Regions from separate parts of the Microcoleus sp. Aus8_D2 genome, predicted to be linked through region 2. Evidence: riboswitches for the same ligand, from Rfam matches in the RefSeq annotation. Region 2 holds a riboswitch; the other holds the start of a gene.

What was found. Region 2 has a riboswitch for cobalamin ahead of QUB64_RS27905 (hypothetical protein). Riboswitches for the same ligand answer to the same signal wherever they lie in the genome.
Region 1: linked by a shared signal. The riboswitch ahead of cobG (precorrin-3B synthase) and the one ahead of QUB64_RS27905 (hypothetical protein) in region 2 are both predicted to bind cobalamin.

What each region holds. Positions count from the first base shown of each region.
Region 1 covers NZ_JAUBUN010000072.1:1,694-6,071, forward strand. The annotation lists gene QUB64_RS31490 (precorrin-8X methylmutase) at 1-216, opposite strand, end outside; gene QUB64_RS31495 (hypothetical protein) at 222-458, shown strand; gene cobG (precorrin-3B synthase) at 580-2,013, opposite strand; adenosylcobalamin-variant (AdoCbl-variant) riboswitch at 2,079-2,158, opposite strand; gene QUB64_RS31505 (GNAT family N-acetyltransferase) at 2,241-2,741, shown strand; gene cbiE (precorrin-6y C5,15-methyltransferase (decarboxylating) subunit CbiE) at 2,759-3,967, shown strand.
Region 2 covers NZ_JAUBUN010000050.1:34,286-38,663, reverse strand. The annotation lists gene QUB64_RS27915 (metal ABC transporter ATP-binding protein) at 1-314, opposite strand, end outside; gene QUB64_RS27910 (metal ABC transporter substrate-binding protein) at 839-1,900, opposite strand; cobalamin riboswitch at 2,066-2,210, shown strand; gene QUB64_RS27905 (hypothetical protein) at 2,373-2,792, shown strand; gene QUB64_RS27900 (SAM-dependent methyltransferase) at 2,812-3,672, shown strand; gene QUB64_RS27895 (energy-coupling factor ABC transporter ATP-binding protein) at 3,783-4,378, shown strand, end outside.

The DNA.
Region 1 (4,378 bases), on a different contig from region 2:
AATTGGTGCGCCTGCTGCGAGGGCTTGGCGCCCGTGGGTGGCGGCAAGGGGGGAAGCTGCTAAGTCTTTAACGATGTCGATCATTCCGCAACTGTGAATTAGTCGCACTGCGACTGTTTCTAAGTCTGGTGGTAGGTTTGACAAGTCTGCTTCGGCGCGGATTGTGGCGAAGGATTTTTGGTAAATTTCTGTTCCGTCTCGGATGTAGTCAATCATGGGGAATGGGGAATGGGGCATGGGGAATGGGGCATTGGGCATGGGGCATCGGGCATGGGGCATTGGCCAAACAGGGAATGGGGCATTGGGCATGGGGCATCGGGCATGGGGCATTGGCCAAACAGGGAATGGGGCATTGGGCATCGGGCATCGGGCATTGGGCATTGGCCAAACAGGGAATGGGGCATTGGGCATCGGGCATCGGGCATTGGGCATTGGGAGACTGTACTTTACTTTATTGATTTGAAATTGTTATGGGAAGTTTGTTTGATTTGTGAAAGAAAAGTTTTTTTTAATGAACCGCGAAGGCGCAAAGGGCGCGAAGGAAGAAAGAGAAGGGGAAATGATGACAGTTTGTCTGTTTTAATGATTGTCTGGGCTAAGTAATTTCTGCAATTTGTCGATCGCCCACCGATCGCAAAATTCGCCTAATGATTCTTGAGGTTCTCGAAACCGCTGATACACCCGCACCATTCGCTCGATCGCGCGGGGCATCTCGGCTACACTGACGGCTGGGAAGATTTGCCGTCCAAAGGGCAAGTCTTTTCTACCTGCATAAATGTTGTAAGCTGCGATGGTTTCGCCTTTCTGCTGAATCTGAATTCCTACTAGGGTGATGTCAATTGGCTGGTGTTGGGCGCAGGATTTTTCGCAGCCGCTGAAATGTATGTTGATCGATCGGTCGAGCGTCAGTTTTTGCGCTAAATCCCTCACTATTTCTAGGGCGTGAGTTTGAGTATCTGTCGCCGCCGAGGCACAGCCGCTGTTGCCGGCGCACGCAACTAAGCAGGAATCTAGGCGAGTTGCGGATGAGTGCAATCCTAAATCGGCGATTTGCTGTTTGACCTCGGAAACCTCGGAGTTCGGGATGTCAGAAATCACCAGATTTTGCCACGGTGTGAGTCTGAGGGTGCCGCTGGCTATTTTTTGGGCTAAATTTGCCAATTTTCTCAGTTGCTTTGATTCTAGCTTACCTAGGGGCAGTGCAATGCCAATGTAGGAGAAATCGGACTGTCGCTGACGGTGGATGCCGAGATTGCCGTTGGGTGCGATCGCCCTTTCTGAAAGTTCGATCGACCTTCGCCCCAAAGCAAACGGCAAATTTTTCTCTATTTTTTCTAGATAACTTTCAGCGCCCCAATCTGCTAGCAGGTGGCGCAAGCGCGGTTTTTTACCATCTATTCGCGGTCGCTTTTTTGTGTATTCAAGATAAGCACCAGTTAAGGCTGCTAATACTGCAATACATTGCGATTGTTCGATGATAATTCCTGTATCGCCCTTTAAATACAGCCGAAAAACTATTTCGGAATTTCCCGATCGCCTTTCTGCTGCTAATAAAATATCGTTCCGTAGATTGCGGATCGAAACCGCTTCGCCACCGTCAAAGCCAATGCTGAATTTAGCCGAAAGTTCCGATAACTCAGGATGGGTTTGCAGGTAATTATCCCAAGCTGAAACTAGCGGGCGAGTATCTAGTAACTGTTGGCGATCGATTCCTGCTGTCGGACTTGCCATCATATTCCGAATTGGGTCAACTTCAACGCGGCGAGATGCTAATCCCAATTCCTGCAAATCCTGCCAAACTTCAGGGGCGATTTCCGAGTGCAATTCTCGGATTTGCAAATTTGCCCGATTGGTGACTTGCAAATAGCCGGTACTGTAGCGATCGACTAAATTGGCGATCGTCCGACATTGCTGTACATTTAAAATTCCCCCCGGAATCCGCATCCTCGATAAAACTCCGTCTCGGGATCGGGAACCGTAAAATAAACCCGGACAAGTCGGTAAATCACTCAAAAGCAACAAATAATCTCCTTCCCCGTGCGACGCAGGGAACCTAGAAGTAAACGCGCAAAACAAATCCTGAAATCGGCATTCTGACTTTCACAGTTGCGGCACAGCGCCGGAATTGCACCGGACTTTCCCGCTTTCAGGTTTCAGAAATGTATCATAAGTCGATCGCCAGCAGCCAAAACTCTCAACTTTCTTAACAAATGCCCCATCACCCAAAGAAAATAACCTACATGATACTTAAAACTCAGAGATTGGTTTTGAAACAAATTTTGGATAGCGATCTCAACAAGCTCCACCGAATTTTTACTGATTCCTATGTGAGGAGATATCTGTGTGACGGCGAAATCTGGTCGCTGCAACAAGTAGAAGAAATGTTGGCTGAGAATCAAAAGCTGTTTGCAGAAAAGAAATTTGGTCTTTGGTTTGTGGAGACAAACACCGATCGCGAAATTATTGGATTTGTTGGTTTGTGGTATTTTTTTGAGGAAGAACAACCACAGTTAATTTACGCATTGCTGCCAACTGCAACTAAACAAGGCTACGCTACTGAAGCTGCCACTAAAATTATAGAATATGGTTTTGATGAACTTGGCTTTGAGTATGTTGTCGCAAGTTGCGATCGCCCAAACATTGAATCATGCAAATTAGCAGCAAGACTCGGCATGAGACAAGTAGAAGAAAGGAGTGTGAATGAAAATCCCATATTATTCTTTAGAATTGATAAGTCGTAATTAGCACACAGGGCGCAATGCACAAATGGCTTTCGGTGGTGGGAATTGGCGAAGACGGACTTTTGGGATTGAGTCCGATCGCCCGATCGTTACTCGATCGATCTAAAATCATTGTCGGTGGCGCGCGCCACCTCGCCATGCTACCAACCGACGACACCCGCGAAAAATTGGTTTGGAGCTCGCCGCTACAAGCAACAATCGACAACATCATCAGCCGTCGCGGCGAGTCTGTTTGCGTGCTCGCCAGCGGCGATCCGATGTGTCACGGGATTGGTGTCACGCTGTTGCGCCGGATTCCGATTTCCGAAATGACTGTGATTCCCGCAGCATCAGCTTTTAGTCTGGCTGGTGCGCGTTTGGGTTGGGCGCTGGCGGATGTTGAGACTTTCAGTTTAACAAATCGCCCGATCGCCTCGATCGCCCTTAGTTTCTCTCCCGGTGCGCGCTTGCTAGTCTTGAGTGCCGATCGACACACGCCGGGAAAGGTTGCCGAATTGTTGACACAGCGGGGCTTTGGCAGCAGTTTGATGACCGTGTTCGAGCGGATGGGAGGGGACTCGGAACGGCGGATCGAAGGGGTTGCAGCAGCTTGGAATGAGTCGGATTTAGCCGATTTGAATACGATCGCCATTGCCGTTGCAGCCGATCGCGAAACTCTGCTGTTTCCCCGCACTTCTGGCTTACCGGATGCTGCGTACCGCCACGACGGACAGTTGACCAAACGCGAAGTTAGAGCCGTTACGCTGTCGGCGTTAGCGCCGATTCCGGGGGAGTTGCTGTGGGATGTGGGGGCGGGCTGCGGCTCGATCGCGATTGAGTGGATGCGGAGTCATCGGAGTTGTCGGGCGATCGCGATCGAACGCCATCCAACTAGACTGGAATATATTGCCGAAAATGCGTCTAATTTCGGTGTTCCAGAACTCAAAATCGTGGCGGGAGACGCGCCCGCTGCTTTGGTAAATTTGCCGCAACCGGATGCTATTTTCATCGGCGGCGGTGTCACCGCAGAAGCTTTGCTGGAAACTTGTTGGAATGCTTTAGGTGAGGGCGGCCGTTTGGTAGTAAATGCGGTGACTGTTGAGAGCGAACTTAAAGTTTTACAATGGCATGATATTTACGGTGGCGAACTGATGAGAATTGGAATTCAGAAAGTAGGGGCGATCGGCTCTTTTCTCGGTTGGAAACCGCTAGCACCGATTACGCAGTGGGCGGCAGTTAAGAGATGAAAGGCGATCTCTTTTTGGGAAAGCTATGATAAAAAATCAACGATTCTACATTTAAATTTCCTGCCAAAGCTCAATCATCCTCTTGTGGGATGGGCTTCTAGCCCGTCCCGAAAGGCAGTAGCTGATTATCTAAGATAATAGATCGGGAGTTTTGCAAAAATGATCGACGACCAAGAAGTAACAACCGCAGTTAAAATCCCCGCTGTTCATACCAATTTGAAAAAGGGTTGCTACAATTGTTGATTTTATACAAATTATATTTCACGTGCATAACCTCCGCCGGACACGGCAGTGCCGTTTCCCTACATAAATATTGCCTCTGATTTATATATCAATATGGTTCAGTATTTGTAGGGTGCGCCGCCACGAATAATTATCGCTATCAACCCTGATTAAGCGAGCGACGCACCT
Region 2 (4,378 bases):
CCGTAGCGCCCCATCATCACCGCATCATACACGTTAATCGGAAAATTCCAATCTACCTCTTCCGACTGAGGCACATAGGCAACCAGATTGCTTTTTTGCACTTGACGGATCGGCAAGCCATTAATTAAAATTCGTCCGGTGTTTGGCTTCACAAACCCCATAATTGCCTTAAACAGAGTCGATTTTCCCGCACCATTCATCCCCACCAAACCGCAAATCGTCCCCGCTTTAAGTTGCAGAGAGGCGCTGTGCAAGGCTACTTTACCGTGATAAGCAACCGTGACATTTTCAAGATCGATGCCGATTTCCTTCATCTGATTTTCTCCCAATTATCAATTACCTAAAGAACTTATTACGCACGAGGCTCAAAACCCATTACCATTCCCCATTTGTGTCAACTTAACGTCAAACCTACTACCAGTCTTTTGTCTGACGATTAGGGTTCGATCACCCAGGCGCCCCCCGATCGAAGGGCTACCCTGTACACACAAGTCGAGTTGGAAATCAAATGACCCAAAAAAACGGAAATTTATTTTTTTAATCCTTGATTTCCCGTCAACCATTATCAATAATTTAAAACTATTGATAAAAACTTCGCTCATCTCAAAACCTTGCCTAAATGCGGGTTGTGTCAGACACAGCCAGGTTTGTAGGAGTTGTGTGTACACCGTAGTTCTTAAGGGGGGAACAGGAGTCTTCTCTTTCGTCCCCGCAACGATTCGGGGGAGTAGGGGGTATGCGAGGGGGATCTAAACTTTGCCTAAAAGCGACATTTATATGGATTCAGGCTTAACTTGACACCAATACCAATTCCCCATTCCCCGTTCCCCATTACCTATTACCGATTGCCCTGTAAACCTTTTATCAAAGTATTGACGTTGTATTCAAGCATCTTAAGGTAGGTTGATGCAGGGCCTTCCGGTGGAGAGAGGGAATCGACATAAAACACCCCGGCAAATTTAGCCCCGGTTTCCTTTGCTACCTGAAGCTGTGCTTCGTTGCTGACGGTACTTTCGCAAAATACGGCGGGTATTTTGTTTGCTTTGACTGTATTAATCACCCGTTCAACTTGTTTCGGTGTAGATTGCTGTTCGGCATTTACAGGCCAAATATACACTTCTTTCAAGCCGTAGTCGCGCGCAATGTAAGAAAATGCGCCTTCACAACTTACTATGTAGCGTTTGTCTGGCGGAATCGCTGAGATAGCTTGTTTGAGCTTTTCATCGATCGCCTGAATTTCGTCACTGTATTTTGTCGAATTGGCTTCATAGGTTGCAGCATTAGCTGGATCGAGATTTGACAAAGATCTGCGAATATTTTTCACGTAAATTAAAGCATTTTTAGGGGACATCCAAGCATGAGGATTCGGTTTACCTTTGTAGGAATCTTCGGCAATATTAATCGGTTTAATTCCTTCAGTTAAGGTAATGCGGGTAACTTTGGGAAAACTGTTATAAAAACGAGTTGCCCAGCGTTCTAAATTCAATCCGTTATCCAAAATTAGACTGGCATTTTGCCCTCGTTTTAAGTCGCTGGGAGTGACTTCATAGCCGTGAATTTCCGCCCCAGGCTTTGTGATGGATTGAACAGTTAGCTTGTCACCAGCGACATTCTGCGCCATGTCTGCCAACACCGTAAAGGTGGTGAGAACGACTTTTTTGTCTTTTCGGAACCCATCGGTGGCAGTAGGGCTAGAAGCTCGGATTTGATTGGTTTGAGGCTCCGCCGTTGTCTGAGTGTTGCACCCGGTGACGCAAACTCCCAGCAACAGCCCCAATCCAATTATCTGATACAGTTTCCAAACGGGAGAGGAGAGGAGAGATAGGGGGAAAGGGCGAGATAGAGGGAGAATTTGACGCTTTTTGAGCATATATTCCAAAATTCTAGCTAAATTTGCCACAGATTACGGCAGACAGCCCGATCGACTATCGCTAATTTTCATAATATTTTCATTATTTAAATTTATCACAGAATCGGAGAAAATGAAAGAATCACGAACAGCGAGGCTAAATGGGCGATCGTCCCAGCAGAATCAGTATTTTGTGAAGATCTCCAATAGTGGTAATATCTCGGCAGATCGATCGGCTCTGATGCAGAAGAGCGATCGGACGTAAGGGGGAAAGTTCGGTGCGAATCCGGCGCTGTCCCGCAACTGTAATGAGATTATTCCATCTCTGAGTCAGGATGCCCGCCGATTTGTTTACCTGTTGTTTTCATCTGCGAGGTATGGATGATGGTTAGTTCAGTATTTTTACAGTTAATCTGCTGTTGGGTTCCCTTGGGCGATCGACAAAAACGCAATTTTGAGTTAAAACCGCTTTTCGTCGGCGCCACGGGAAACTAAAACAAATGCGAATCAAAGATAGTGTTTGGTGTTTGGCAGTTTTGGCTACTGGCAGAACTTGTTTATTCACCAGAATATTTTGTCCATCGGATATACTGCTTGGAATGGCTTTTGGCATCTAGGACGAGGTATTGTTGTTTGCAAAATAGATACTCAAATTAATGGCTCTATCAATTGGAGTGTGGATCATGTACAGTATGATTTGCAGTTTATTTCCCGCTCGCACGCAACTGCTTATTTCCAACAATTAGAACTAGAGGAAAATACTGTTGCCAATCTGCTGGGAGTTATTGATAGCTATGAACCTGAAAAAGCAATTATTTTTCTACTGCTTGCCAACGGTCAAATCGATATCAATTTATTGCAAAACTTGGCAATTTCGCCCGTTGAGTGCTACGAACAGGTATGCAAGCGCTGGGAAGAATTTCAACTCTACCCGAAATCCTAAAATTTACTAAATTTATCCAATGTCGCAGCCAAAATCAATCGAAATTTCCCAAGTAACTCGTTACCAAAACGCAGCGCTTAATTACTATTTGGGGCTGACAGAATCTCCCTATCTTCACTATGGCTATTGGGAAACCTTACCTGTACCCGCTGATGAATTAACTCTGGCGCGGCTACGAATCGCCCAGCAAGCTTATACGGATAAGTTGTTAGATTTTATCCCGAAAGACATCAAGACTGTCCTGGATGTAGGATGCGGGATTGGGGGAAATGCGGCTTATTTGCTCGATCGCGCTTTTGGAGTCGAAGGCCTCGCGCCCGATCCGTTCCAACAACAGCGCTTTCTCAAGTGTACAGGCGATCGCGCCATCTTCCACCTCACCAAATTTGAAGACTTCCAAGCCACCCATTCCTACGATTTAGTCCTTTTTAGCGAAAGCAGTCAATATATGTCTGCTGTCGATATTGCTAAAGGTGCGGCGGCGGCGATCAATCCCGGAGGCTACGTACTACTTGCTGATATGTTGCGCTCTAATCCTGATTATACAGAAGGAATGTTTTCTAATTGTCATGTTGTGGAAGAACTGGAAGCTGCATTGATGCAAGCGGGATTTAATTTAGTAAAAGCTGAGGATATTTCTGCTCATATTGTACCAACAATTGATTTATATGTCGATACTTTCCGCAGGTATGGACTGAACACAATGATTTATGTTGCGGATTTAATTTCGATCGCGGTTCCGCCGATTCATAAAATTCTGCGTTGGATATTTCGCCGCTGGTTTAAGAAATTGGTGGTTGAAGGATTGGAAGCTAGTCAACTTTTTGAGCAGCATCTTTGTTATGAGATTCAACTTTGGCAGTTGACCTGTGACCTGTGACAGTTGATAGTTGACCTGTGACAGTTGAGAGTTGACCTGTGACAGTTGATAGTTGATAGTTGATAGTTCCCACCAATAACCAATAACCAATAACCAATAACCAATAACTAATGCCCTATGCCCCATGCCCAATTCTAGAATTCGATCGCACTTTTTACTCATATCCCTGCACTTCGCGAGTAGCCATCCACGATTTAAGCCTAAAAATCCCCGCTGGTAAACGCTGCGGGCTCATCGGTCAAAACGGCTGCGGCAAAACCACCTTATTTCTGCTAGCTAACGGCTTGTACCAACCGCAACAGGGGACGATTAGCTGGGAAGGTGAACCCTTTCGCTACGATCGCAAATCTATCATGAAACTGCGCCAACAAATCGGACTCGTCTTTCAAAATCCCGAACATCAGTTAGTTGCTTCCACAGTCGAAGAGGATATCTCCTACGGATTGTACAATCTAGGATTGCCAGAATCCGAAATTGCTCAACAGGTGCAACAGGCGATCGAGCAATTCGAATTAAACGAGCTCGCCCGCGAACCAATCCACAACCTCAGTTTAGGACAAAAGAAGCGCGTTTCGATCGCCGATATCATGGTGCTCAAACCCAAACTGCTGCTGCTAGACGAACCTACCGCCTATCTCGATCCGCGCCACACCCGACAACTCATCGGTTTATTGCAACAAATTCACAGCAGTGGAACCACCATACT